3 regions of the Stutzerimonas decontaminans genome follow, and region 3 is predicted to be linked to each of the others. Evidence: predicted binding sites of a transcription regulator. Region 3 holds the regulator's gene; each other region holds the start of a gene.
What was found. Region 3 encodes sigma-54, which starts transcription at its own class of promoters, with help from an activator protein. Its sites were predicted from a motif close to ANTGGCATNNANNTTGCTNT; they were not measured.
Positions count from the first base shown of each region.

Region 1: the regulator sigma-54 is predicted to act here: its motif matches at 2,502-2,521, upstream of glnK (P-II family nitrogen regulator).
Region 2: the regulator sigma-54 is predicted to act here: its motif matches at 6,364-6,383, upstream of UIB01_RS09060 (CmpA/NrtA family ABC transporter substrate-binding protein).

Region 1 is NZ_CP007509.1:4,022,537-4,032,192, forward strand. Features, by position in the region: gene UIB01_RS18660 (ammonium transporter) at 1-495, opposite strand, end outside; gene UIB01_RS18665 (ammonium transporter) at 620-1,936, opposite strand; gene glnK (P-II family nitrogen regulator) at 1,975-2,313, opposite strand; gene UIB01_RS18675 (accessory factor UbiK family protein) at 2,712-2,972, shown strand; gene UIB01_RS18680 (YifB family Mg chelatase-like AAA ATPase) at 3,009-4,505, shown strand; gene betT (choline BCCT transporter BetT) at 4,637-6,610, shown strand; gene UIB01_RS18690 (putative bifunctional diguanylate cyclase/phosphodiesterase) at 6,667-8,304, opposite strand; gene rep (DNA helicase Rep) at 8,551-9,656, shown strand, end outside.
Region 2 is NZ_CP007509.1:1,921,395-1,931,050, forward strand. Features, by position in the region: gene UIB01_RS09035 (bifunctional protein-serine/threonine kinase/phosphatase) at 1-1,327, opposite strand, end outside; gene UIB01_RS09040 (nitrate/nitrite transporter) at 1,395-2,606, opposite strand; gene UIB01_RS09045 (1-phosphofructokinase family hexose kinase) at 2,973-3,923, shown strand; gene UIB01_RS09050 (thioesterase family protein) at 3,907-4,350, opposite strand; gene UIB01_RS09055 (ANTAR domain-containing response regulator) at 4,466-5,044, opposite strand; gene UIB01_RS09060 (CmpA/NrtA family ABC transporter substrate-binding protein) at 5,059-6,279, opposite strand; gene UIB01_RS09065 (BatD family protein) at 6,462-8,090, opposite strand; gene UIB01_RS09070 (VWA domain-containing protein) at 8,087-9,656, opposite strand, start outside.
Region 3 is NZ_CP007509.1:993,431-1,003,086, forward strand. Features, by position in the region: gene UIB01_RS04525 (carbon-nitrogen hydrolase family protein) at 1-292, shown strand, start outside; gene tldD (metalloprotease TldD) at 295-1,737, shown strand; gene yjgA (ribosome biogenesis factor YjgA) at 1,813-2,334, opposite strand; gene pmbA (metalloprotease PmbA) at 2,447-3,793, shown strand; gene UIB01_RS04545 (HPr family phosphocarrier protein) at 3,835-4,107, opposite strand; gene rapZ (RNase adapter RapZ) at 4,121-4,978, opposite strand; gene ptsN (PTS IIA-like nitrogen regulatory protein PtsN) at 4,994-5,458, opposite strand; gene hpf (ribosome hibernation-promoting factor, HPF/YfiA family) at 5,466-5,774, opposite strand; gene UIB01_RS04565 (RNA polymerase factor sigma-54) at 5,850-7,358, opposite strand; gene lptB (LPS export ABC transporter ATP-binding protein) at 7,504-8,229, opposite strand; gene lptA (lipopolysaccharide transport periplasmic protein LptA) at 8,229-8,774, opposite strand; gene lptC (LPS export ABC transporter periplasmic protein LptC) at 8,761-9,333, opposite strand; gene UIB01_RS04585 (KdsC family phosphatase) at 9,342-9,656, opposite strand, start outside.

The DNA.
Region 1 (9,656 bases), 1.7 Mb from region 3:
ATCGAGGAAGCCGCCGCCCCACTTCCAGAAGCCCTGGATCGGGTAGATGAAGCCGGTCATCACCACTGCGAAAGCGATGAAGGCCCAGAGCTTCATGCGCTCGGCCACCGCGCCGGAAACCACCGACATGCAGGTCGCGGCGAACACGATCTGGAAGAAGAAGTCGGCACGCGCGGAGTAGTAAGGCGCGTCCTCACCGCCGGCGGCGACCAGGTCGGCCGCATGCTCGTCACCGATCAGGAAGCCCAGGCTCGGCAGGATGCCGCCTTCCGGGCTGGAGTACATGATGTAGTAGCCGACCAGCAGATACATGATCGACGCCAACGCGTAGAGCACGATGTTCTTGGTGAGGATCTCGGCGGTGTTCTTCGCTCGGACCAGACCGGCTTCGAGCATGGCGAAACCCGCCGCCATCCACATCACCAGCGCTCCGCAGATCACGAAGTAGAAGGTATCGAGTCCGTACTGAACGGGTATCAATGCAGTGCTATCCATGTGTCACCTCTTGCTGTCGCGCTGTGTGCGCTATTCGGTCCGCAAGCCACCGCATACCGCTCCGGTGATCTGCGCCGCTTTTGGGTTGGCCCCGGGTTGGCTCCGGGGTCTGCGCTGAAATGGGTTACAGGTTGTAGCCGCGTTCGTTATGCAGGCTGAGGTCGAGACCGATGGTTTCCTGCTCCTCGTTGACCCGCAGCCCCATCACCAGATCGATCGCCTTGAGGATCAGGTAGGTGACGATGGCGGTGTACACCACGGTGAAGAGCACGCCCTTGAACTGAATCCACAGTTGCAGGCCGATGTTCTCCACCTCGCCAAAACCGCCCAGCATCGGTGCGGCGAAGACGCCAGTGAGCAGCGCACCGACGATGCCGCCGATACCGTGCACGCCGAAGGCATCCAGCGAGTCGTCGTAGCCAAGCTTGCGTTTCAGGCTGGTGGCGCAGAAGAAGCAGACCACCCCGGAGACCAGGCCGATGACCAGCGCGCCCATCGGGCCCACGGTGCCGGCGGCCGGCGTGATGGCGACCAGACCGGCAACCACGCCCGAAGCGATGCCCAGCGCGCTGGGTTTGCCGTGACCGATCCACTCGGCGAACATCCAGCCCAGCGCCGCGGCTGCGGTAGCGATCTGGGTCACCAGCATGGCCATGCCCGCGGTTCCATTGGCGGCGATGGCCGAGCCCGCATTGAAGCCGAACCAGCCGACCCAGAGCATCGCGGCACCGACCAGAGTCAGGCCCAGGTTGTGCGGTGCCATCGGCGTGGTCGGATAGCCCTTGCGCTTGCCGAGCACCAGGCAGGCCACCAGACCGGCAATACCGGCATTGATGTGCACCACAGTGCCGCCAGCGAAATCGAGCACGCCCCAGTCCCACATCAGGCCGCCGTCGCCACCCCAGACCATGTGCGCGATCGGCGCATAGACCAGGGTGAACCAGACGCCCATGAACACCAGCATCGCGGAGAATTTCATGCGTTCGGCGAATGCGCCGACGATGAGCGCCGGGGTGATGATGGCAAAGGTCATCTGGAAGGTGATGAAGACGCTTTCCGGGAAGGCGCCGACCAGGCTGTCGGGTGTCAGACCGCTCAGCAAAGCGCGATCCAGGCCACCGACGAAGGAATTGAAGTTGGTTACCCCCGCTTCCATACCGGTGGTATCGAACGCGAGGCTGTAGCCGTAGACCATCCAGAGGATGCTCATCAGGCCGGTGACCGCAAAGCACTGCATCATCACCGAGAGAATGTTCTTCGAGCGGACCATGCCACCGTAGAACAGCGCCAGCCCAGGGATGGTCATGAACAGCACCAGCGCAGTGGCCGTCAGCATCCATGCCGTGTCGCCTGAATCCAGCGTTGCCTCCTGCGCCAGGGCCAGGCCTGGGCTGATCAGAGACAAAAGGGCTCCTAGCCCTGCGAATTTTCGCAGAGTCATGGTTTTACTCCTGGGGCGTGGGGGTTCGGAGGTGCCGCTTAAATCGCGTCGGTATCGGTTTCGCCGGTACGGATGCGGATGGCCTGTTCCAGGTTGACCACGAAGATCTTGCCGTCACCGATCTTGCCGGTGTTGGCCGCCTTGGTGATGGCCTCGATCACGCGATCGAGCTGATCGTCGGCGATGGCTACGTCGATCTTCACCTTCGGCAGGAAGTCGACAACGTATTCGGCACCGCGATACAGCTCAGTGTGACCCTTCTGGCGACCGAAGCCTTTGACTTCGGTGACGGTGATGCCCTGTACGCCAATTTCCGACAGCGACTCGCGCACGTCGTCCAGCTTGAACGGCTTGATGATGGCAGTGACTAGTTTCATGAAAACTTCTCCCGTTTTAGGTGGACTTGCCCCAGAAGTACGAACCCGGCTCAAGTCTAAGCTCAGTGTCTGGCTCTTGTAACGCTCCGGCTTGCAGCCGGCAGCGGACCGACACCACCAACCTCTCCGACAAAGCGTCTCGAATCGTTCGCGCATCGCAACCGGGTGGTGCATGCGTCGCCAGGGACAAAGCAGAATCAATGCCAGCTTTACGCGAGCCCCGTTGTTTCGCGGGTTAGCCGCCCGCCAACTACGGCCGACGAACGGTTCAGAGCGCGCAACGCACTCAATTGGTGCATCGACGCACCACGAGCTGCTCATTTTCTGTGCACGCCTCGCCGGAAAGACGAAAAAGGCGCCGTGCTACACTGCGCCCCGTTCAACGACAGGTGTATTCCATGTTGCCGCCAAAAGCTTTTCTAGATGCCATCGGCTCCCAGGCCTCGCGCCTGTTCAACGGCGAGACGCCGCTGCCGCGTGGTGAGTTCGAAGCCCAGCTCAAGGGCGTAGTGCAGGGTGCGCTGAACAAGCTCGACGTTGTCAGCCGCGATGAATTCGATAGCCAGATGGTGGTGCTCGCACGCACCCGCGCTCGCCTGGAGGCGCTCGAAGCCAAGGTTGCCGAACTGGAAGAAAAGCTCACGCCGCCCGCGTCCTGACAGACCGGGCCGCGACACGATCAAAGGAGTGATCGGATGTCCCTGGCCATAGTTCATAGCCGAGCGCAGATCGGCGTCGAAGCACCTTCGGTGACCGTCGAAGCCCATTTGGCCAACGGTCTACCAGCGCTGACCCTGGTCGGCCTGCCGGAAACCGCGGTCAAGGAAAGCAAGGATCGCGTACGCAGCGCCATCCTGACCTCCGGCTTCGATTTCCCCGCACGACGCATCACCCTCAACCTCGCACCCGCCGACCTGCCCAAGGACGGTGGTCGCTTCGACCTGTCCATCGCCCTGGGCATCCTCGCCGCCAGCAGTCAGCTGCCGGCCGAGCGACTGGACGGTTTGGAATGCCTCGGCGAGCTGGCACTGTCCGGTGCCTTGCGTCCGGTCCAGGGCGTGCTGCCAGCCGCCCTCGCCGCTCGTGCTGCCGGGCGCGCCCTGCTGGTGCCGCGGGCCAACGCCGAAGAAGCCAGCCTCGCTTCCGGACTCACCGTGTATGCGGCCGAGCACCTGCTCGAGGTCGCTGCGCACTTCAATGGCGTCACGCCTTTGCAGCCCTATGTGGCGCAAGGCCTGCTGCGGCAGGTTCAGCCCTACCCGGACTTGGCCGAGGTCCAAGGGCAGCAGGCGGCCAAACGCGGCCTGCTGATCGCTGCGGCCGGGGCGCATAATCTGCTTTTTTCCGGGCCGCCAGGCACCGGCAAGACGCTGCTGGCCAGCCGCTTGCCCGGCCTCTTGCCACCGCTGGACGAACAGGAGGCGCTGGAGGTGGCCGCCATCCACTCGGTGGCCAGCCACAGCCCCCTGGAGCATTGGCCGCAACGGCCCTTTCGTCAGCCCCATCACAGTGCATCCGGCCCGGCACTGGTTGGCGGTGGTAGCCGGCCGCAGCCGGGCGAGATCACCCTGGCGCATCAGGGCGTGCTGTTCCTCGACGAGCTGCCGGAGTTCGACCGCAAGGTGCTCGAGGTCCTGCGTGAACCGCTGGAGTCGGGACATATCGTGATTGCCCGGGCGCGCGACAAGGTGCGCTTTCCTGCGCGCTTCCAGCTGGTGGCGGCGATGAACCCCTGCCCGTGCGGCTATCTCGGTGATCCCAACGGCCGCTGCCGCTGCACGCCGGATCAGATCCAGCGCTATCGCAACAAGCTCTCCGGCCCCCTGCTTGACCGCATCGACCTCCACCTGACCGTGGCGCGCGAGGCCACGGCGCTCAACGCCCCGCCGCAAATGGGGCAAAGCAGTGCCGTTCTGGCCGCCCAGGTGGCCCAGGCGCGGCAGCTGCAACTGGCCCGCCAAGGCTGCGCCAATGCCTTTCTCGACCTCGCCGGCCTGCGCCACCATTGCCAGCTGATAGCGGAGGATCAGGTCTGGCTGGAACGCGCCTGCGAGCGGCTGACGCTGTCGCTGCGTGCGGCGCACCGCCTGCTCAAGGTGGCGCGCACCCTTGCCGACCTGGAACAGGCTGCGAGCATCAGCCGCCAGCACCTCGCTGAAGCCCTGCAATATCGGCCTGCCAGCCAAGAATGAACCTGCTCTAGACCGAGCTCCGACTGGCAGCAATCGGCCGCGGACAACCGGCGCCTTTCGCGGTCTGTGTTAAATTGGCTGGCTTTCGCCACAGGCGGCCACTCCCCAGACACAACCCGAAGGAGCGCAGCATGGAGGCAAAACAGCCCTCGTCTTCCCACCTCAACGCCCCGGTCTTCTATGGCTCGGCAGTCATCATCCTGGCGCTGGTGATCTACAGCGTCGCATTCCAGAGCCACGCCCAAACCCTGTTTGGCGACACCCAGGCCTGGATCATCGCCAATGTCAGCTGGCTCTACATTCTCGCTGTCGCACTCATCCTGCTGATGGTGGTGCTGCTGGCGTTCAGTCGCTACGGCGACATCAAGCTCGGCCCGGATCACAGCGAGCCGGACTACAGCGCACTGACCTGGTTTGCCATGCTGTTCTCCGCAGGCATGGGCATCGGTCTGATGTTCTTCGGTGTCGCCGAGCCAGTGATGCACTTTCTCTCACCACCGACCGGCGAAGGCGGCACCACGCTCGCTGCGCGCGAAGCGATGAAGATCACCTTCTTCCACTGGGGCCTGCATGCCTGGTCGATCTACGCCATCGTGGCGATGATCCTGGCCTACTTCGCCTATCGCCACGGTCTGCCGCTGACGTTGCGCTCGGCGCTCTATCCGCTGATCGGCGAGCGCATCTACGGGCCGATCGGCCATGCCGTGGATATCTTCGCCATCATCGGTACCGTACTCGGGGTCGCCACGTCGCTGGGCCTGGGCGTCACCCAGATCAACACCGGCCTGAACCACCTCTATGGCCTGCCGATCTCCGTGCCGGTGCAGATCGGCCTGATCATCGCCACCACGCTGCTGGCCACGGTTTCAGTGGTTACCGGACTGGACAAGGGCGTGCGCCGGCTGTCCGAGCTGAACCTGACGCTGGCAGCACTGTTGTTGCTGATGGTGCTCGTTGCCGGGCCGACGGTGTTCATCCTGCAGACGTTCGTGCAGAACACTGGCAGCTACCTGTCAGACATCGTCGACAAGACCTTCAACCTCTACGCCTACGAGCCGAACGACTGGATCGGCGGCTGGACGCTGTTCTACTGGGGCTGGTGGCTGGCCTGGTCGCCCTTCGTCGGGCTGTTCATCGCGCGTATCTCGCGCGGCCGGACGATCCGCGAGTTCGTCGCCGGCGTACTGCTGGTACCGACCGCCTTCACCCTGCTGTGGATGACCGTGTTTGGTGACACCGCGATTCACATGATTCTCTGGGAGCACGTGACCAGCCTTGGCGAAGCGATCGAACGCGACAGCTCGCTGGCCCTGTTCGCCTTCCTCGAGCACTTCCCGTTCTCGGCGCTCATCTCGCTGATCGCCATCATCATGGTGGTGGTGTTCTTCGTCACTTCGGCGGACTCCGGCGCGCTGGTGGTGGACATGCTCGCCTCCGGCGGGCAGCAGGGCACGCCTGTATGGCAACGGATCTTCTGGGCCGTTTCCATGGGCGGCGTGGCCATCGCGCTGCTGCTGGCGGATGGTCTGACCGCATTGCAGACCGCCACCATCGCCAGTGCCCTGCCCTTCACCATTGCCCTGCTCTGCTCGATGTGGGGCCTGCTCAAGGCGCTGCGCCTGGACGCGACCAAGCAGGGGCTGCGCTACCAGGCCCTGAGCACCTCGCCCAGCGCGCCGCGCAGCGCGGGTGGCTGGCAGCGCCGACTGCGCACGTTGATGTTGTTCCCGCGGCGCGCCCATGTGGTGCGCTTCATCACCGAAGTGGTGCGCCCGGCCTACGACGACATCGCCGAGGAAATGCGCAAGCAGGGATATGTGGTCGAGATCAGCGAAGGCGATGACCGGCGCCTGCGCTTCGAAATCACCCATGATGGCGAGCCGGATTTCATCTACGAGGTTCGCCCGCGCGCCTATGCCATGCCGAGCTTCGTTGCCAGCAGCGAGGACGACGAGCGCGAGGAGCGCAAGTACTTCCGCGCCGAGGTGCACCTGAAGGAAGGCGGCCAGGATTACGACGTGATGGGCTGGAGCCGCGAGGACGTCATCAGCGACATCCTCGGCCAGTACGAAAAGCACATGCACTTCCTGCACATGGTCCGCTGAATCGGTTAGCGTCCTGGCCGCTGGGCCAGGACGCACCTGATCAGTGCATCAGTGCATCAGTGCGCCACGCCAGCCGCCAAGCGCTCGGCACTCATGAAACTCACCAACTCGGCCAGCGGCAACGGCTGGCTGACCAGGTAACCCTGCACCTGCTGCGTTCCGAACTGGCGCAACAGTTCGAGCTGTTCAGTGCTTTCGACGCCCTCGGCGACCACTTCCAGGCCGAGGTTGTGCGCCAGCCCGACCATCGCCTGCACCAGCTGCAGTTTCTCCGGCCGCACGACCATACCGGCGACGAAGCTCTTGTCGATCTTCAGCAGGGTGATCGGCAGACTGGACAGGTGCACGAACGACGAAAACCCGGTACCGAAGTCGTCCAGCGAGAAGCGCACACCCAGTTCGCCCAGCGCGTGCATGGCACTCTGCACCTGCTCGCTGCGGCGCATTACCGCCGTTTCGGTGAGTTCGAATTCCAGCCAGTGCGGATCGATGTCGCGTTCTTCTATCAGGCGGTTCAGCGTTGGCAGCAGCTGGCTGTCCTGAAACTGGCGGAAGGACAGGTTGATCGCCATGTGCAGCGAATCCGCCCCGCCTTCGTGCAGGCTTTGCAGGTCGCGCAGCGCTCGGGCGATCACCCAGTAGCCCAGCGGCACGATGAGCCCGCTCTCCTCGGCCATGGGAATGAAGGCATCCGGCCCCAGCAGCCCTCTTTCCGGGTGCAGCCAGCGCACCAGCGCCTCCAGGCCGACGATGCGCCCGCTGTCCAGGCACAGGCGCGGCTGGTAGTGCAGTTCCAGTTCACCACGGCGCAGGGCGCGGCGCAGCTCGCCCTCCTGATCGGCCAGGCTGCGCGCGCTGCGACTGACCTGCTCGTCATAGAAACACCAGGTGCAGCCCTGGCGGGCTTTGGCCTGGCGCATGGCGATCTGCGCGTGCCAGAGCAGCGGATCGGCCTTGATACCCTCGCTCACCCGCGCCAAGCCGAGACTGCAGCCAAGCATCAGACTCTCGCCCTCTACCCAGTAGGGCTCCGCCAGGGCTTCGACGATGCGATCGGCAACCTCCTCGGCGCGCTCGGGCTCGTTGCGGGTATCGAGCAGCAGGGCGAACTCGTCACCGCCCAGCCGTGCCAGCATGTCGCCGACCTCCAGCTGCGCCTTCAGCCGCGCCACCACCTGCAGGATCAGTCGGTCCCCGGCCTGATGGCCGAGCGCGTCATTGACGTGGCGGAAGTTGTCGAGATCCAGATAACCGAGCACCAGGCCCTGTTCCTGATGCTCGGCCAGGGCATCGCGCAGCAGGGTCTGGAAGCCCTGGCGGTTGACGATACCGGTGTGCGGGTCCTGCTCGGCGAGCTTGCGCAAGGTGCCCTGCAGGTTGCAGCGTTCACGCACGTAACGCAGGCAGCGACGCAGCACTTCGGGGCTCAGCTGATCGGCCACCAGCCAGTCGACTGCGCCTTCCGGCATTTGCGCCGGCTCCTCGTCGAGCAGCAGGATCAGAGGCCAGGGATAGCGTCCGGGAGCCGGCCGGCATTGTGGCGTGGCCAATAACAGACAGGGCGACTCGAGCTGCTCCCTGACCGACTCCCAGTCAGACGCAACGACCAGCCGCTCAGTGCAGTGCGAACCCTGCAGGCAGGCACGCAGCCGCTCGGCCCACTCGGGGCGCTCGGCCCGCAACAGCAGCGGCATGGTTTGGACAGGCGCTGGCAAGCGACCTCCGGACTCGATAGGTTTGCAGACGGGCGAAGCTACCCGGGCTTCCAGCACAGTCCCTTGCAAACGCCCTGCCTCCTGCAGCGCGCACAAGACTAATCCATTATTTCGTTCAGCCAAGCCCCATGCGCGACGATCGGCGTTTTATTGAGCACGCAGCGGGCCGGCATCCACCCATCAGCCTGTTAAACTCCCGCCCCCGCTTCGAATGACCTGAATACCATGTCCCGACTCAACCCTCGGCAGCAGGAAGCCGTGAACTACGTCGGCGGCCCACTTCTGGTGCTCGCCGGTGCCGGCTCCGGCAAGACCAGCGTGATCACTCGCAAGATCGCCTATCTGGTGCAGCACTGCGGCATCCAGGCCCGCCATATTGTCGCCATGACCTTCACCAACAAGGCCGCGCGCGAGATGAAGGAGCGCGTCGGCAGCCTGCTCAAGGGCGCCGAGGCGCGCGGCCTGACCGTGTCCACATTCCACAATCTGGGCATGAACATCATCCGCAAGGAATACGCGCGCCTGGGCTACAAGCCCGGCTTCTCGATCTTCGATGACGGCGACATCAAGGCGCTGCTCACCGACATCATGCAGAAGGAGTATTCCGGCGACGACGGCGCCGATGAGATCAAGAACTACATCGACAGCTGGAAGAACGACCTGATTCTGCCCGACGAAGCCCTGGCCAACGCGCGCAACCCCAAGGAGCAGACCGCCGCCATCGTCTACCTGCACTACCAGCGTACGCTCAAGGCGTACAACGCGGTGGACTTCAACGACCTGATCCTGCTGCCGGTGAAACTCTTCCAAGAGCACGCCGACATTCTGGAGAAGTGGCAGAACCGCATCCGCTACCTGCTGGTTGACGAATATCAGGACACCAACGCCAGCCAATACCTGCTGGTGAAGCTGCTGGTGGGTATGCGCAACCAGTTCACCGTGGTCGGTGACGACGACCAGTCGATCTACGCCTGGCGTGGCGCGCGTCCGGAAAACCTGATGCTGCTGAAGGAGGATTACCCCTCGCTGAAGGTGGTGATGCTGGAGCAGAACTACCGCTCCACCAGCCGCATCCTCAAGTGCGCCAACATCCTCATCGCCAACAACCCGCACGTGTTCGAGAAGCAGCTGTGGTCGGAGATGGGCCATGGCGACGAGATCCGCGTGATCCGCACGCGCAACGAGGACGCCGAGTGCGAGCGCGTAGCACTGGAAATCCTCACCGAGCACCTGCGTACCCAGCGCCCCTACAGCGACTTCGCCATCCTCTATCGCGGCAACTACCAGGCCAAGCTGATGGAGCTGAAGCTGCAGCACCACCAGATTCCCTA
Region 2 (9,656 bases), 930 kb from region 3:
TCGCATAGAGGTCCTGCGCTGCGCTGGGTTCGGCTCCCGTGAATGCCTCCGGGGCAATGAAACTCGGGGTGCCGGGCAGTTGGTTGGGCAGGTCGCGAGACAGCCCTGGGCAGAACGCCAGGCCGAAATCCAGGATGCGCAGCTCGCCGTCCTCACCCAGCAGCAGGTTTTCCGGCTTGATGTCACGATGCAGGATGTTGCGCCGATGCAGCATGCCCACCGCGCGGATCAGCCGGGAGGCGACCTGCAGCAAATCGGCCAGTGGCAGCGGGCCGTCTCGTTCGAAGCGTTGCGCCAGGGTCGTCCCGCTGTACTCGCGCTGCACGTAATAGAGGTGTTGGCGTTCTGGCAGCGGATGCAGTTCGGCGAAGTTGCGCCCGGCAACCCGGCGCATGAACCATTCTTCCTGCAGCAACGCCGGCCCGGCGTCTGCCTCGTCCTGCCGGCTGGGTGGCAGCGTCTTCAGCAGCCAGGCCTGGCCCTGGGCATCCTGTACCCGGTAGATCAGTGACTGTCGCGACTCGTGCAGCAGTGCATTCACCTGCCAGCTCTCGAACACCTGGCCGGGGCGCAGCTTCGGCGGCAATGGCCAATGATCGAGTTGGGCGAGGGCGTCGGCCAGCACCGCTTCGGGCAGCGCATCCACTCGTAGCAGCAGAGCGCTGGCGTTGTCCTGGCTGCCGCTCTGGTGCGCCAGATTGACCAGCGCCCGTGCTGCGGCGCCGAGGTCAGGCTGATCGTGCAGGATATGCGCGATGTCGCGCTCGGGGACGCACGACCAGACGCCGTCGCTGAGCAGCAGGTAGCTGTCGCCTTCCTGCAGCTCGCCGTCGAGGTAGTCCATCACCAGGTGTTGATCCAGCCCCAGCGCACGCTTGAGCACATGCTGCATGCCCGACTGTTCCCAGACATGGTCCTCGCTGAGCCGCTCGAGCTGAGTGCCGTTCCAGCGATAGGCACGGCAATCGCCGACGTGGGCCAGGGTGAAGCGGCGACCGCGCAGCACCAGCGCGGTGAGCGTGGTCAACAGCGGCTGATTGCCGCCATTGGCCTGCAGCCAGCGGTTGTGCGCCACCAGTACGCGATCGAGCGACTGCGCGACGGCCCAGGTTTCCGGCGTCGTGTAGTAGTCGAAGGCCAGCGCCTGCAAGGTCGCCCGCGCAGCCAGCCCGCCATCGGCGCACTGGCTGACGCCATCGGCCAGGGCGAACAGATAGCCCTTGCCGGTTGCCAGCCCGGGCGCCGGGGTGACGATGCGTATCGCATCCTGATTTTCCGGGCGCGGCCCGGCGGCGCTGGCCTCGCCATAGCTCAATCGCAGGGGCATGGTCGTTCTCGAATTGCTGCGCATTGCAGCAGAGCAATATTCGCGCCCTGCCGGATTTGCGTGTGCATCACACCCGAGCCGCGGTCACTGCCGCCGAACCCCAGGTGGTGCGCCAGCGACGCTTGACGCCATAGAGGCCGAACCAGGCGAGCACACCGAGGCTGGCGAACAGCCAGAGGCCGAGCTGGTAGTCACCGGTCGATTGCTTGACTGCGCCAAGCCCGGCGGTGAGCAGGAAGCCGCCGATACCGCCGGCCATACCGACCAGTCCGGTCATCACGCCGATTTCCTTGTTGAAACGCTGCGGCACCAGCTGGAACACCGCACCATTGCCGGCACCGAGGCTGAGCATGGCGACCACGAACAGCGCCAGGGCAGCCGTGGAACTGGGCAGGTTGAAGCCGACCGCGGCGATACAGATGGCTGCGACCGTGTACATCACCAGCAGCGCGCGAATGCCGCCGATGCGGTCGGCCAGGGCGCCGCCCAACGGACGCAGCAGGCTGCCGGCGAAGACGCAGGCGGCGGTGTAGTAGCCGGCCTTGACCGGGTCGAAGGCGTACTGGTCGTGGAAGTAGCCGGGCAGGGTGCTGGCCAGGCCGAGGAAGCCGCCAAAGGTCACGCTGTAGAAGAACATGAACCACCAGCTGTCGCGGTCGCCCAACGCCTTCATGTAGTCGGCCAGCGACTTTGGTGCCGGGCGGTTGGGGGCATTCTTCGCCACGCTGGCGAAGATGACCAGCGTCAGCACCAGGGGAATCAATGCCAGGCCGAACACATTGTTCCAGCCGAAGATGGCCGCCAGCACCGGCGCGAACAGCGCCGCCAGCACGGTGCCGGAGTTACCGGCACCGGCGATGCCCATGGCCTTGCCCTGGTGCTCCGCCGGATACCACTGCGAGGCCAGCGGCAGCGCGACGGCAAAGGACGCGCCAGCCATGCCGAGAAACAGGCCGAGCAGCAGTGCCTGTTCATAGCTGTGGATGCCGTGCAGCCAGGCAACGAATAGCGCGACGATGACGACGCTCTGACCGAGCAGGCCGGCGGTTTTCGGCGAGGTGCGATCGGCCAGGATGCCCAGCACCAGGCGCAATACCGCGCCGGCGAGAATCGGTGTGGCTACCATCATTGCGCGCTGTTGTGTGGTCAGGCCCAGGTCCGCGGCGATCTGAACGCCCAGCGGGCCAAGGACGTACCAGACCATGAAACTCAGGTCGAAGTAGAGAAAGGAGGCAAACAGGGTCGGCGTGTGGCCGGCTTTCCAGAAACTCGTGCTCATTGAATCTGCTCCAGGGCGTGCGTGGCGCGGCGTCTGCCGCCAGGGCTGCTCATACCGCCCCGTCGTCGAGGCGGAAAACAAAAAGGCGCCGCAGCACGCCTGCCGGAGCAGGAATGATGCGACGCCTTTGTCGTGTTTCGCAGACCGCCGTTGGCCTGCCTGAAGTGGATCTAGCATCTAGCGTGCCAGCCGGCGAGGGCCTCTTCCTGTGCGGGCTCGACGCGCCTCGCGGGCAGTCCATGGCGGCGAAGCGCACAGATAGCGCGCAACTGCGCGCCATATCGGGGCACGTTTCATTTGCTTACGCAAAGCTCAGGCACTGCGGTTGCTGATAGGCTTGGCCTGCTTTTGCCCAAGGAGCGAGCGATGCCCCTGATTGCGACCCTGACCCTCAACCCCGCGATGGATCTTTCCGTCAGCACTGCCCGGGTGACCAGTACCGAAAAGCTGCGTTGTTCGCTGCCGCGCCACGATCCGGGTGGCGGCGGGATCAACGTGGCGCGAGTGGTAAAGACCTTGGGCGGCAAGGCGGTTGCCATCTACCCGGCGGGCGGGCCATTCGGTGATTTGCTGCAACGCTCGCTGGACGAAACGGGCCTAGTGCATCGGCCGGTGTCGATTGCCGGCGATACCCGCGAGAGCTTTACCGTCGATGAGCTGGAGTCAGGTCTGCAATATCGCTTTGTGTTGCCTGGTCCGACACTGTCCGCACAGGAGCTTCAACGCTGCCTCGACGGCCTGGCGGCACTGCGGCCCGCCCCGTTGTTCGTGGTATTGAGTGGCAGCTTTCCACCCGGAGTTGGCCTGGATTTTTACGACGAGTTGCTGGCGCTTACCCGACGTATCGGTTCCCGTCTGGTCGTTGATCTGTCCGGTGAGCCTTTGCGCTACGCGGCTCGGCAAGGCGGCACCTACCTGATGAAACCGAGTCTCGACGAGCTGTCCACGTTGATGGGCGGCGCAGTCACCAGCGAAACCGAGCAGGAACAAGCACTGCGCAACCTGATCGCTCAGGGCTGCGCGGAAATGATCGTGCTGTCGCTGGGTGCCGAAGGGGCACTCTTTGCCAGCGCCGATGCGTTGGAGCGGCTGCCATCACCGGATGTCCCGGTGATCAGCGCGGTTGGAGCGGGCGACAGCATGCTCGGTGCCATCGTGCTGGCATTGGCCGAGGGGCGCACGTTGCAGGATGCGGTACGCCGGGGCATCGCCGCTGGTGCCGCGACCGTGATGCGTCCGGGCACCGAGCTATGCCATCGGGAGGATGTCCAGCGGTTGCTGCAGACCTCGGAAAGCGCCCCTAGTCGAGCCGGTTGACCCGCGGAAACTTGCTGGCGAACGACTCGGGCATGGCGACGACGCGGCTTTGGGCGTAGTCGTAGAACACGAAACCGGACTTGGCCATGGCGATGAGCGTGCCGTCGGCTGGACGGGTGATGCGGAAGATGATGTCGCCGCCGTACTTGTTGAAATCCATCACGCCGACTTCGAACAGCAGCGCATCACGGGCATGGGCTTCGGCTTTGTAGGTCGTGGCCAGGTCGGTAACGATGATGCCAGCCCCGTCCTGACGGGTTTCGGCAACGCCGTAGGCGAACAGGAAGCGCGCCCGCGCCTCGGAAATCATCGAGATCATCGAATCGTTGGCCAGATGGTTACCCGCGTTGATGTCGGTGATTCGCACGGTGAGCTGAGTGGAAAAGCAGTACTGGTCTTCCGGGAACTGTAGATTCAGGCGCGCCATGGGTCGCTCGGTTATCGATAGAAGGCGCGCATTCTAGCGCTGTGTCGTACGCCCAGGTCAGGTGACCGCTTGCGGGAGCGATGTTTGGTTGAGTGATGCACGGCGGGCGGGCGGATCACTGCCCAAGCAACTCGTTCATGGCGATGATCTGTTCGGCGACCTGGATCAGCTTCTGCTGCCGGCTCATCGCCTGGCGGCGCATCAATGTATAGGCCTCTTCCTCCTTGCAGTCGCGCATCTTCATCAGCATGCCCTTGGCCAGCTCGATGCGCTTGCGCTCGGCGAGTTGCTGCTCGCGGGCCTGTAACTGCGCGCGAATCGCCTGGTCGGTCTCGAAGCGCGCCATCGCTACATCGAGGATCGGCTTGAGTCGCTGGGCCTGTATGCCTTCGACGATATAGGCGCTGACTCCGGCGCGGATGGCCTGGCGCATGGCTCCCGGGTCGCTATCGTCGGTGAACATGACGATGGGTCTCGGTTGGTCGCGGCTCACCAACACCACTTGTTCCAGCACATCGCGGCCGGGTGAGTCGGTATCGATCAGCACCACATCAGGGCGGATGGCCTCGACCCGTTCTGGCAGGTCGATGCTCAGGCCGGACTCGTCGATGACTTCGAAGCCAGCCTCGATCAGCGCGCTTTTCAGACGCCCGATCTTTCGCGGGGTGTCGTCGATCAGCAGGATGCGCAACATGCTTGGTCCCATGATCAAAGTGCGGTTTCCGCGGCCTGGTCGGCCATGGCATGCAAGGTGAAACTGCGGGCATAGGCTGCTGGCTCGGTGCCGTCCCAGGTCTTGCCATCCATCAACGTGGCGCTGCGCATGGGCGACTCCGGCACGGTGATACCCAGCGTTTCGGCAGCCTGTCGATACAGCTCGATCTGCTGCACCTGCTGTGCAACCTGCTGGTAGTCCGGGTCCTGGCGTAAAAGGCCCCAGCGCCGCAGTTGCGTGATGAACCAGAGACCGTCGGACAGGTAGGGCACGTTTGCCGCGCCACCGGCGAAGAAACGCAGTGGGTGTTCGTCGTTCCAGACGTTGCCCAATCCATCCTCATACTCGCCGAGGAAGCGTGATTCGATCGCCGCCAATGGCGCGTCGACGTACTCGCGCCCGGCGATCAGCTGTGCCGTGCTGCGGCGGTTTTCCCGGCTCTGGTCGATGAAGCGGCTTGCCTCGAGTACGGCCATCACCAGCGCACGGGCCGTGTTGGGGTACTGCTCGACGAATGCCCGGGTGCAGCCGAGTACCTTCTCCGGATGATCCGGCCAGATCGACTGACTGGTCGCCAGGGTGAAACCGACCCCTTCGGCAATCGCTTGCGCGCCCCAGGGCTCGCCGGCGCAGAAACCGTCGATGCGTCCGGCCTGCAGGTACGCCACCATCTGCGACGGCGGCAGGACCAGCGTCCGCACATCCCGCAACGGATGAATGCCGTTGGCGGCCAGCCAGTAGTAGAGCCAAAGCGCATGGGTGCCGGTGGGAAAGGTGTGCGCTAGGGTCAGGCGTGCACCGCTTTGGCGCACGCTTTTGCGTAACGCCTCCGGATCGGTCACGCCTGCGGCTTTCAGCGACGCCGACAGGTTGATGCTTTGGCCGTTCTGCGCGAGGCCCATGAGCACTGCCATGTCGGTCGCCGGGCTACCGCCAATGCCCAGGTGCACGGCATAGATCAGCCCATACAAGCTGTGGGCTGCGTCCAGTTCACCGCCGATCAGTTTGTCGCGCAGGGCCGACCAGGAGCTCTGTCGCTGCAGGTTGAGTGTCAGGCCGAATGGCTGGGCGAAGCCCTGGGTAGCAGCGACGATCAGCGATGCGGCGTCGGTGAGGGGAAGGAAGCCGAGATTGACCGAGCTCTTTTCCGGTGCATCACTGCCGGCGACCCAGGCCAGTGCATCGTGGCGGTGCGGCGTGGAGGGTTCGGTCATGCTGTATGGGCCTTTCGATTGCGAGGTACGCGGCACCGTTCAATGAACAGCGCCACCTCTCAGGAGGTGGACTATGCCCAGCCTGAAGCAAGCGATATGCCAGCGTGAAAATGGTGCGCGGCGCGGTGAGCATGCACCGCGTCGGTTGGTGGCGTGATTGTGGCCAGTCAGGAAGCGTTTGGTCAGCGCGGATAGAGTGGTGGGAGGGCGCTCTGGTCCTGTTCGACGCTGGGACTGGTCGCTGGAGGTAATGCTTGGATTGCCTGCCATAGGGCCTCGCCCTGCCAACGTTGTCCGGCTTCGCTATACAGCGCACCGTTGAGACCGTCCAGTGCATCGGACAGCGGCACGAAGCGCGCGGCCATGTCCGCCAGCGTCTCCGGCTGCTGCCGCGCCCAGGCGTCCAGTGCCTGGCGAGTGGCCTGGGAATCGTTGGCCTGGCAGGCGCGACGCAGGTCATCGAGCAGGCTGCGCGGGGTCGGGCCGGGTTGCAACGCGCGTTGCACGGCTGGCTGTCGCCGTGCACGTGACCAGAGGCCGAAACCGATGAGCGTGGTGAATGCAAAGAGCGCGGTGCTCAGTTGCCAGGGCCAGATGGCTGGCTGGTCGACCGGCACCGGTGCCGCGGCGGGCATCTCCGCAGGGGGCGGCACGAGATTCGGGTTGTCGGCGACGCTCAGGGTGCGCTCGTCCAGCGTGGTGCGTTCGAGGCGATCCTCAACGGTATTCCACCAGACCACTTCCAGTGCAGGCAGCTGCAGCGTGCCGCTGCGCGTGGGGATCAGCGCCTCGCGCTGCTCGCGACTCCCGACCAGCCCGCCGCCGCTGACTTCGTTCGCCAGGCTTGGTTGATCCGGATAGCGTCGCAACTCGGCGCTCTGCGCAGAACCGATGGCGGGCAGCTGCGTGCTGGTCAGGCCCTCGGCCTTGAGCAGCAGGCTGCGAGTGAGCGATTCGCCGGCTTTCGCCTGGTCCGGCTCCGGGCTCCAGGCTTCTACCAGGGTCAGACTGCTTGCCGGCAGCCAGGGGGCGCCGGCGGGATAATCGGCCGGCTTGGCCTTGACCTTGAGCGGGATGCTCGGCGAGCGGACCTGGGTCGAACGCCCCGAGCGCGAGCCAAACAGCGAGTTGCTGCCTTTGGTCACGGTAGTGGCGCTGAACAGCTGGGCAGGGATCGTCAGCTCACCGGATTTCTGTGGAAACAGGGCATAGCGCACCTCGATGACGCCATGGCGTATCCCGTTGATGGTTTTCTCGTAGGTGCGCGGTTCACCGAGGCGCTCCACCAGTGCTTCGGGCATCTGCAGGGGCGACAGCGTGCTGTCATCGTAAAGCGAAACCGAATGGTAGATGCGCAGCGTGAGAATCACCTGTGCCTGCACATAAACACTTTCCTGATCGACGCTGGCATCGATGAAGATCGGTGCCAGTTGATCGCCTTCGCTGCTTTTCAACGACTCTTGGACGAGCAGGGTGATCGGCTCGCTGCGCCAGTCGCCCAGCTGCAGTGGCGGAATGACCACATAGCCGGTTTGCTTCGGACGCAGGGTGATCAACCAGCGGGTGATCGCACGCGCCTCGCCGTTGCTGCTGGAGAGCTGGTTGACCTGGCGGGTATCGAAGACCTCGAATAGCTCATCCAGCGGCTGCAGGTCGGGCTTGCCGAACACTGCTCCACCTTGGCTTTCCAGGCTTAGCTCGAGGGTTTCGTCGATGCTCAGCTGGGTGCGGTCGACTCGGGCAAAAAGACCGACTGCAGCAGCCTGGCCGGCAAGGATGCTGAGCAGAACAAAGGCCATCAGGCGCATCATCGACTGGTTTCCTGGTGCTTGCGTTGTTCGTAGAGAAATTTTCGCCGCAGCAGCTCGCCGGGGTTATCCGGAATCTGTCGCAGCCATTGTTCCATCGCCTGTTGCCGCTCCTGCTCGGGAAGCGCCTCGTGCTGCGCCAGCGCTGCAGCGGCATCCTGTCCTTGCGATTCTGAAGTCGTTTCGCTCGCCGAAGGCTGCGCCGCGCCACTGGCCTCACGATCCGGTTCGCCCTCGGCGTCGTCAGGCGAAGGTGAGCTGGTCGAGCCTGGTTCCTGCAGCCGCTGTGGCTGCGGCTGCGGCAGGGATTCTTCGGTCTGCTCGGCCTGCTGATCCTGATCTTGCTCGGACTCAGACTGTTCCTCACGGCGGCGTAGCAGCTCTTCGATTAGTGCCTTGTTGCGTTGTGCCGGCTGCAGATCGGGTTGCAGTTCGAGTGCCTGGTCGTACGCATCGATGGCGGCCTCGAGCTCGTTGCCGCGGGCCAGGGCGTTGCCGCGATTGTAGTGGTCGACAGCCGTATCGCCTGCGGCGAACAGCTCTGCGGCGCCGGCATAGTCACCGGCCTGGTAGAGGGCGGTTGCCCGCCAGCGGTGATCGACGAAGCGCTCGGCCGCCTCGGCCGGCTGTTGTGCCTCGAGCAGGCGCTGGCCCTGCTGATCGCGCCGCAGCCAGAGGTCGTCCAGCTCCAGCGCGCTGGCCGGTTGCGGCTGCAACAGCAGAAGCGGCAGGCAGAACAGCCAGCCGCGGCGGCCAGCAAGGGCAGCAAGCAGAAGCAATGGCAGAAGCAGCCAATGGCCCTGGTCGAGCCAGGCTTCCAGACGGGTCATTTCGTCGTCGTGCTGCAGCGATCCGGCCTTATCGAACAGGCCGAGCGCTGCGAGATCGTCGTCCCCCAGGCGTGCCTGTTGGTAGCGTCCGCCCAGTTCTGTGGCCAGGCGCTGCAGCCGTGCGTTATCCAGACGCGGGATCAGGATTGCGCCCTGGGCGTCCTTGAGAAAGCTGCCGCTCTCTCCGGCAATCGGCGCGCCCTGTTCGGTGCCGACGCCGAGAATCAGCAGGCGCTCGCCGCGCCCTTGCATCAAGGTGCCGATGGCGCTGCGTTCGTGCTCGTCCAGACTGCTGCCGATCAGCAGCAAACGCCCCCGGCCCAGCCCCGCCTGCTCGAGCAGGGCGAGACCCTTGGCGACAGCGAGGTCTGCACGTTGGCCGGGCTCGGGCATCAGCGCCGGATGCAAGGCATCCAGCAGATTGCGAGTGGTTGCCAGGTCGTCGGACAGTGGCACCACGGTGTGGGCGCTGCCGGCGAATACCACGACGGCGGTCTGTACATCCTGTCGCCGCTCCAGCAGATCCAGCAGTTTGCGCTTGGCCTGCTCGAGGCGCGTGGGTGGAACGTCGCCGGCGAGCATCGGGGGGGTCAGTTCCAGCAGCACCACCAGCGGATCGCTGCGCTTCACGCTGGGTTGCTCGAAGCGCTGCCAGCTGGGGCCGAGCAATGCGATGACGGCCAACAGCCAGGCAAGGCCAAGCACCAGCCAGGGCAGGCGACTGTGGCGCAGCCGGCCG
Region 3 (9,656 bases):
TGTGACGGGCGAGGCGCATTGGGCGACGTTGATTCGCGCCCGCGCCATCGAGACGCAGTGTTATATCCTGGCTGCCGCACAGGGTGGCGAGCATCCTGGCGGTCGCCTCACCCATGGGCATTCGTCTATCGTGGACCCATGGGGGCGTCTGCTATGCGAGCAGGCGACTGGTGATGCAGCCTTGGTGGCCGAGCGGGATGCGTCCGAGCAGGCTGCCATCCGCCAGCGCATGCCGCTGCAGCGCCACCGTCGATTTTCCGTACCGTGCTTGGTCACGGACCGTTTGGAGTGAATATGAGTGAACTGCTGTTACCCGTCACCGAGCGCCTGCTAACCCCCGGCGGGCTGGGTATCGACGACCTGCCGAGCCTGCTCGGTGAACTCGCCGGGCCCGGCGTGGACGCGGCGGACCTGTATTTTCAGGATCAGGTTTCCGAGTCCTGGGTATTGGAGGATGGCATCGTCAAGGAAGGCGGCTTCCATCTGGAGCAGGGCGTCGGTGTGCGCGCACTGTCCGGCGAGAAGACCGGCTTCGCCTACAGCAATGCCATCACCGCCGATGCGCTGCGCCAGGCCGCTCAGGCTGCGCGCTCGATTGCGCGAAGCGGGCAGCAGGGCCAGGTCAAGGTTCTGTCCAAGGCTACCTTCGCTCCTTTATACAGCCACGACAATCCGCTCGATGGGTTGAGTCGCGCCGAGAAGGTCGAGTTGCTCAAGCGCATCGATGTCGCGACCCGTGCGCTGGACCCACGCATCAAGCAGGTCACGGTGAGCCTGGCGGGCGTCTGGGAGCATATCCTGGTGGCTGGTATGGACGGAGGCATGGCGACCGATATCCGGCCGCTGGTGCGCTTCAACGTCAGCGTGATCGTCGAACAGAACGGGCGTCGTGAGCGTGGCGGGCAGGGCGGTGGCGGCCGCACCGGCTATCAGTACTTCCTGACCGAGGACCGCGCCATGGGTTATGCCCGCGAGGCGTTGCGTCAGGCGCTGGTCAATCTCGAAGCGGTGCCGGCGCCAGCGGGCTCGTTGCCGGTGGTACTCGGCCCAGGCTGGTCCGGTGTGCTGTTGCACGAGGCCGTCGGGCATGGTCTGGAGGGTGATTTCAACCGCAAGGGCAGTTCGGCCTATAGCGGCCGGATTGGCGAGCAGGTCGCGTCCAGGCTCTGCACTATCGTCGACGACGGTACCCTGACGGACCGCCGCGGTTCGCTCAGTGTCGATGATGAAGGCACACCGACGCAGTGCACCACGCTGATCGAGAACGGCATCCTCAAGGGCTACATCCAGGACAAGCTCAATGCGCGCCTGATGGGCGTGGCGCCGACCGGTAACGGTCGCCGCGAGTCCTACGCGCACCTGCCGATGCCGCGCATGACCAATACCTACATGCTGGCTGGCGAGAGCGATCCCCAGGAAATCATTCGTTCGGTGAAGAAGGGTATCTACTGCGCGAGCCTCGGCGGCGGTCAGGTCGACATCACCAGCGGCAAGTTCGTCTTCTCCACCAGCGAGGCGTACCTGATCGAGGACGGCAAGATCACCGCGCCGGTGAAAGGCGCCACCCTGATCGGTAACGGCCCGGAGGTGATGAATCGGGTGTCGATGGTCGGCAACGATCTGGCGCTGGACAGCGGCGTCGGCACTTGTGGCAAGGACGGGCAGTCGGTGCCAGTCGGTGTCGGCCAGCCGACGCTGAAGATCGACGAGATCACGGTAGGTGGGACAGGTGCTTGAGGGGCCGGTTGATCTCGAGCTGCAAACCCAAGGCCGTATCGGCCTCGGCTTGCAGCTCCCGGTTCGGCTCTGCCGTTAGCGCAGCCCGCGCTTGGTTTCGTCGAGGTCGCGGATGTACTTGAAGATCTTGCGGCTGGCGGCTGGCGGTTTGTTGCGTGCCGCCTCGTGCTGGGCATGACGGATCAGCCCGCGCAGATGCTGACGATCGGTTTCGGGATATTCGACAACGAAGGCTTCCAGGGTGGCGTCATCCCCACCGATCAGGTGGTCGCGCCAGCGCTCCAGCGCATGGAAGCGTTCGTTGTACTGGCGAGTCGAGGCGTCGAGTTGATCGACCAGCGCCAGGATGGCATCGACATCCTGATCACGCATCAGCTTGCCGATGTACTGGATGTGCCGTTTGCGAGCGATGTGCGCCTTGTGTTTCGGTGCGTCGGCCAAGGCCTTCTGCAGCGCGTCGCTCAGCGGCAGCCGGGCGATGAGATCGGGCTTAAGGGTGGTCAGGCGCTCGCCGAGTTCCTGCAGGGCAAGCAGCTCGCGCTTGACCTGAGATTTGCTTTTTTCGTCGAAATCTTCGGCGTCGGAGTGTTCAGACATGGGGATGGTCCACTAGGAAATGCCGCCATGATAACAGCAGCCCTGGCAGCAGGCTTCAGAGGAGCGGCACCAGGTTGCAACTTGATTCGATTGCGGTCGTTTGGGAGTGCTTATGAGTGAAGTAGAGGGCATCGGCCCGCACGCGCTACCGGGTTTGCGCGAGAAGGTCGAGCGCATCATCGAGGAAGCGCGTCGGCAAGGCGCCAGCGCCAGTGAGGTTTCGGTCTCGATGGAGCAGGGGCTATCCACCACGGTACGCCAGGGGGAGGTCGAGACCGTCGAGTTCAACCGCGACCAGGGCTTCGGCATCACGCTTTATGTCGGTCAGAGCAAGGGTTCTGCCAGCACTACCGGTAGTGGCGATGAAGCCATCCGGGAAACCGTGGCTGCCGCATTGGCGATTGCCAAGCATGCGTCCGAGGATGAGTTTGCTGGCCTGGCCGATGCGACGCTGATGGCGCGCGAGCTGCCGGATCTGGATCTCTATCATCCCTGGAGCATCACGCCCGAGCAGGCGATCGAGCAGGCCTTGAGTTGTGAAGGCGCAGCGTTTGCGGTCGACCAGCGTATTCGCAATGCGGATGGCACCAGCCTCAACACCCATCAGGGCTGCCGCGCCTATGGCAACAGCAATGGCTTTATCGGTGGTTATTGCAGCAGCCGGCACAGCCTGAGTTGCGTGATGATCGCTGAAAGCGAAGGCCAGATGCAGCGCGACTACTTCTACGACGTCAACCGTATCGGTGAGGCGCTGCTGGACCCGCAAACGATTGGCCGGCGCGCCGCCGAGCGCGCCGTGCGGCGCCTGGGCGCGCGGCCGGTACCGACCTGCGAAGTGCCGGTGCTGTTTGCTCCTGAGCTGGCTACTGGTCTTTTCGGCCATTTCATCGCGGCGATATCCGGCGGCAACCTGTATCGCAAGGCATCCTATCTCGAGGATGCACTAGGAAAGACGCTGTTCCCCGAATGGTTGAGCCTCGATGAGCGTCCGCATATTCCGCGCGCGCTTGGCAGTGCCAGCTACGATGGTGATGGTCTGGCGACCTATGCCAAGCCCTTCGTGGAGAATGGCCGTCTGCTGTCCTATGTGCTCTCGACCTATTCCGGGCGCAAGCTGGGCCTGCCGAGTACGGCCAACGCCGGAGGCGTGCATAACCTGTTCGTCAGTCACGGTGACGAGGATCAGGCGGCGCTCATCCGCCGCATGGGGCGTGGTCTGTTGGTGACTGAACTGATGGGCCAGGGACTGAACCTGGTCACCGGCGATTATTCGCGTGGTGCTGGTGGCTACTGGGTCGAGAATGGCGAGATCCAGTTCCCGGTGCAGGAGGTGACCATCGCAGGCAACCTGCGCGACATGTTCCGTCAGATCGTCGCGGTGGGCTGCGATGTGGAAACGCGCGGTAATGTCCGAACCGGCTCAGTGCTGATCGAGCGGATGATGGTTGCTGGCAAGTGAGGTAGGCGCGGTGCGCGGCGATTAAGGTCCGCGCCCGGTCTTTACTCGCCCTCTTCGAAGTAGTCGTCGATCAGCTCGATCAGGGCATTCAGGGCATCGTCTTCCTGCTCACCTTCAGTGAGCAGATGCACCGAGGTGCCCTGGCTTGCCGCAAGCATCATGACGGCCATGATGCTCTTTCCGTCAACCAGTGTTTCCGGGCACCGGCCCACGCGGATCGTGCAGGGGAAGCGGTTGGCTACGGCGACGAACTTGGCCGCAGCACGAGCATGCAGGCCGAGTTTGTTGATGATGGTTACTTCGCGGGCGGGCATTGGGCAGGTATTCCTAAGCGAGGTCCCGATGACGGACCTGCAGGTTCTTCAGCGGTTCTCTGAGGGCCTGGCCCAAGCGTTCGGCCAGGTAGACCGAGCGGTGATGCCCGCCGGTGCAGCCAATGGCGATGGTAACGTAGGCTCGGTTGCTGGCGGCAAACCGCGGCAACCATTTGCTCAGATAGGCGTGGATGTCCTGAAACATTTCCTCCACATCGGCCTGAGCAGCGAGGTAGTCCACCACGGGTTGGTCGAGTCCAGAGAAGTCGCGTAATTCGGCTTTCCAGTACGGGTTGGGCAGGCAGCGCACGTCGAAGACCAGATCGGCGTCGACGGGCATGCCTCGCTTGAACCCGAACGACTCGATCAGAAAAGCTGTGCCCGGCTCCGGTTTGTTGAGCAGGCGCAGCTTGAGCACGTCACGCAGTTGGTAGAGGTTCAGGTGCGTGGTATCGATCTTCAGATCGGCGTGATCGATGATCGCAGCCAGCAGCAGCTCCTCATCGTGGATCGCTTCGGCCAACGAGCGGGTTTCGTTGGTCAGTGGGTGACGGCGCCGGGTTTCCGAGAAGCGCTTGAGCAGGGTTTCGTCATCGGCGTCCAGATAGAGCACATCGCAGAGGATGTGCCGGGCGCGGACTTCTTCGAGCAGTTCCGGAAAGCGCTTGAGCTGGCTGGGCAGGTTGCGCGCATCGATCGATACGGCGACCTGCGGATGCAGTAGCTCGGTATGCAACAGGGCGCGCTCGGCAAGTTCCGGCAGCAGCCCGGCAGGCAGGTTGTCGATGCAGTAGAAACCGTTGTCTTCGAGCACATTCAGCGCGGTACTTTTACCCGAGCCTGAGCGCCCACTTACGATGATCAGCCGCATCGATTGCCCATTTCGTCAGGCCCCGTTCTGCACGTCGACTACGACCTGATAGAGGCTTTGGTTGGTTGGCGCTTCACGCAAGCGTTGGCGCACATCTTCGCGGTCGAGCATGCTGGCGATCTGGCGCAACAGCTCAAGATGTTCGTCGGTAGCTGCTTCCGGTACCAGCAGAACGAAGAGCAGGTCCACCGGAGCCCCGTCGATGGCATCGAAATCGACAGGCGTCTCCAGGCGCAGGACGGCACTCAGCGGAGCGTTACAACCGACCATACGGCAATGCGGAATAGCGATTCCGTTGCCGAAGCCGGTGGAGCCCAGCTTCTCCCGGGCGATCAGGTTTTCGAAGATGGTCTGGGAATCGAGATCGATAAGGTCTTGGGCGATCACCTTGGCGATCTGCTCCAGAACGCGTTTCTTGCTACCACCCGGGACGTTCACCAGGGAACGTCCGGGGGTAAGGATGTTTTCGAGTCGGATCATAGTGGAGTCAGCGGGTGACAGCGCCCTGAGTGTGGTCGAGCTGCTTCTCCTTGTGCTTGATCAGCTGGCGATCGAGCTTGTCGACCAGCAGGTCGACGGCAGCGTACATGTCTTCATGATCGGCAATGGCCACTACTTCACGGCCGGCGACGTGCAGGGTTGCCTCGGCTTTCTGCTTGAGCTTCTCGACCTGCAGAATCACCTGAACACTGATGATGCGGTCAAAGTGGCGAGCAAGCCGGTCGAATTTCTCCTCGATGTAGTCACGCAGGGCGTCGGTTACTTCCAGATGAACACCGCTGATGTTGACTTGCATACTGCTATCTCCTTTGCCTTGTGCGAAAAGCAGGCTGATTGGGCCTGCCGCCGGGACAGTTCGACCAGGGGCCGATCACAGCAAACGTTTGCGCTCGCTGGACGGTGCGATACCGAGCGACTCACGGTATTTCGCAACTGTACGGCGGGCCACCTGGATGCCCTGCGCTTCCAGTAAACCAGCGATCTTGCTGTCGCTCAACGGCTTTTTCTGGTTTTCCGCGGCGACCAGCTTCTTGATGATCGCGCGGATTGCGGTGGACGAGCATTCGCCGCCTTCAGCCGTGCTGACGTGGCTGGAGAAGAAGTATTTGAGTTCGTAGATGCCCCGCGGCGTGTGCATGTATTTCTGCGTCGTTACACGAGAAATGGTCGATTCATGCATCCCCACCGCTTCTGCAATGTCGTGCAGTACCAGTGGTTTCATCGCTTCGTCGCCATGCTCCAGGAAGGCCCGCTGGTGCTCGACGATCTGGGTGGCCACCTTCATCAGTGTTTCGTTGCGGCTGAGCAGGCTCTTGATGAACCAGCGGGCCTCCTGCAACTGGTTGCGCATGAAGGTGTTGTCGGCGCTGGAATCGGCGCGTTTGACGAAGCCGGCGTACTGCGCGTTGACCCGCAGGCGTGGCATGGCTTCCTGGTTCAGTTCGACCAGCCAGCGATCGTTGTGCTTGCGCACGATCACGTCGGGCACCACGTACTCCGGTTCGCTTGCCTCGATCTGCGAGCCTGGGCGTGGGTTCAGGCTCTGGATCAGTTCGATGACCTGGCGCAGGTCGTCTTCCTTGATCTTCATCCGTCGCATCAGCAGGCTGTAGTCGCGGCTGCCAAGCACGTCCAGGTAATCGCTGACCAGGCGCTGGGCTTCGCTCAGCCAAGGCGTCTGCTCAGGTAGCTGGCGCAGTTGCAGTAGCAGGCATTCGCGCAAGTCGCGGGCGCCTATGCCGGCCGGTTCGAACTGCTGGATGCGACGCAGGACGACCTCAACCTCGTCGAGTTCGATTTCCAGCTCCGGGTCGAACGAGTCGACGATTTCCTGCAGGGATTCTTCGAGATAGCCCTGATCGTTTATGCAGTCGATCAGCGTGGTCGCGATCAGTCGGTCGGTGTCGCTCATGGGCGCTAGGTTGAGTTGCCACAGCAGGTGGCTCTGCAAGCTGATGCCGCTCGACGTACGGCTGGTGAAGTCCCACTCGTCGTCATCGTTGCTGGGCAGGCTGCTGGCGCTGGTCTGGTAGATGTCTTCCCAGGCCGTGTCGACCGGCAGCTCGCTGGGGATGCGCTCACCCCAATCGCCGTCCTCGGCGCTCTCACCGCTATGCGAGGGCTCCTCGTAGGTGCTTTCCTGGCTGCTGCTCTTCTCCATGCCGGTATCGCCCGGCCGATCGACAGCCTCGGCCATTGGATCGGAGCTGTCGAAGTCGTCGCCGTCTTCTTCACGCTCGAGCATGGGATTGGAGTCCAGCGCCTCCTGGATCTCCTGTTGCAGATCGAGGGTGGATAGCTGGAGGAGCCGTATGGCCTGTTGCAGCTGCGGTGTCATCGTCAGCTGCTGGCCCATCTTCAGGACTAGCGATGGTTTCATGGCAGAGGACTTCGAACCTTTTATGCCGGCGCAACCGCGCCCATTCCGACATGCCGCGCGCCAGGCGCCGGCGAAAGCAAATTATATGCCTGCCGGCGAAGCCTTTGCCTAGAGCCGATTTGCCGAGCCGAGCAAAAAAACCGTCTTAGAGACGGAATTCGTGGCCCAGATAGACTTCCTTGACCAGCTGATTACTGAGGATGGTCTGTGCGTCGCCTTCGGCGATCAGTTGTCCGTCATTGACGATGTAGGCTGTTTCGCAGATATCCAGCGTTTCACGGACATTGTGGTCGGTGATCAGCACGCCGATGCCCTTGGCCTTGAGGTGATGGATGATCTGCTTGATATCGCCGACGGAGATCGGGTCAACTCCGGCGAATGGCTCGTCGAGCAAGATGAACTTCGGCGCGGTGGCCAGCGCTCGGGCGATCTCCACCCGGCGACGTTCGCCGCCAGACAGGCTCATGCCGAGGCTGTCGCGGATATGGTTGATGTGAAACTCCTGCAGCAGGCCTTCTAGAGCCTGCTGGCGGCCGCTGCGGTCCAGATCCTTGCGCGTCTCGAGAATCGCCATGATGTTGTCGGCGACCGACAGCTTGCGAAAGATCGACGCTTCCTGTGGCAGGTAGCCGATGCCGGCGCGGGCGCGCCCATGCATTGGCAGGTGCGTGACGTCGTTCTGATCGATCAGCACGCGGCCCTGATCGGCGTTTACCAGGCCAACGATCATATAGAAACAGGTGGTCTTACCGGCGCCGTTCGGGCCGAGCAGGCCGACAATTTGCCCGCTCTCGATGGACAGGCTGACGTCGCGCACGACCTGACGACTCTTGTAGCTCTTGGCCAAATGCTGGGCTTTGAGGACGGCCATTACTCGGGCTGCTCCGCGGCCTGGTCGCGTTTGCGTGGCTGGATCACCATGTCGACGCGCGGCCGCGGTGTGGTGACGTCGGCATTGGTGGCGCGGCCAGCGTTGACGATCTGGCGGCGGGTGTCATAGACGATCTTCTCGCCTTCGAAGGTGTTGCCTTCCTGAACCACCTTGGCCTGGTCGATCAGCACGATGCGCTCGTTGGCTGCAAAGTACTGGATGGTCAGGCCATAGGCCTTGACGATTTCCTTGTCCACTGCAGGTTTCTGCTCGTAATACGCTGGCTTGCCGATAGAGGTAAATACTTCGACATCGCCGCTGCTGTTCTGGGTGATGGTCACTGTGTCGCCGGTAATCTTCATCGTGCCCTGGGTGATGACCACGTCGCCACGATATACCGCTACACCCTGTCGGTCGTCGAGTTCGGCGGAGTCGGCCTGCACGCGGATTGGCTGTTCACGATCCTCGGGAAGCGCCCAGGCGCTGGCGCTGAGCCAGAATGCGCTCAAACCGAGCAGGAGGGGGAGAGTCTTAACGCAGCTCATGCTGGCCTCTTACGTTGGACAGCAGGAGCATCCTGCCGTCATCCAGATACGCTTTCATGCCGGTTGCGGTGGTCACGCCGTTGGCGGCCTCGATTCTAACGGCTTGGTTGGTCTCGGCATAATCCTTGTCCGGCCACACCGTCAGGCGGCTGGTGGTAAGGATCGTCGGGCGGCCTTTGGCATCGGTGCGCTCGACCCGAACCTTGTCGATCAGCAAGACCTCATCGCCCTCGGCCGATACTTCGCCGCGCTCGCTTCGCACGTGCCAGGGCAGCTCGGTGCCGCGATAGGACATCAGGTCGGGCTTGGTCAGCAGGCTGATATCGCTGGCCTTGATGTGCTCGAGCTTGTCTGCCGTCAGTTCGTAGTTGCGCTTGCCGTCTGGTTGATACTGCACCGTGCGCGAATTGATTACATAGAAATCGATGTCAGGCGTTTCGCCGCTGGAGACGGGCGGCTCCTGCATGAAGCTTTCCGGGCGGATGTTCCAGTAGCCGACCGCCACCAGCAGAGCGGCGATCAGCGTCAGCAGGACAGCGAAGCGCATTTTGCGAAGCATGCAGCCCCCTACAGATATGCGTTTTGCGCGGCGGCCAGGGTGCCCTGTGCGCGCATGATCAGTTCGCAGAACTCGCGCGCCGCGCCTTCGCCACCACGGGCCTGCGTTACGCCATGGGCATGTTCACGCACAAAGATGTCGGCGCTGGCCACGGCCATGCCGAGGCCTACGCGGCGTATAACCGGCAGGTCGGGCAGATCATCACCGAGATAGGCCACCTCAGAGTAGCTCAGGCCAAGCTCGGCCAATAGCTCGTCGAGCACGACCAGCTTGTCCTCGCGCCCTTGATAGAGGTGCTGGATGCCAAGGTTCTGCGCTCGACG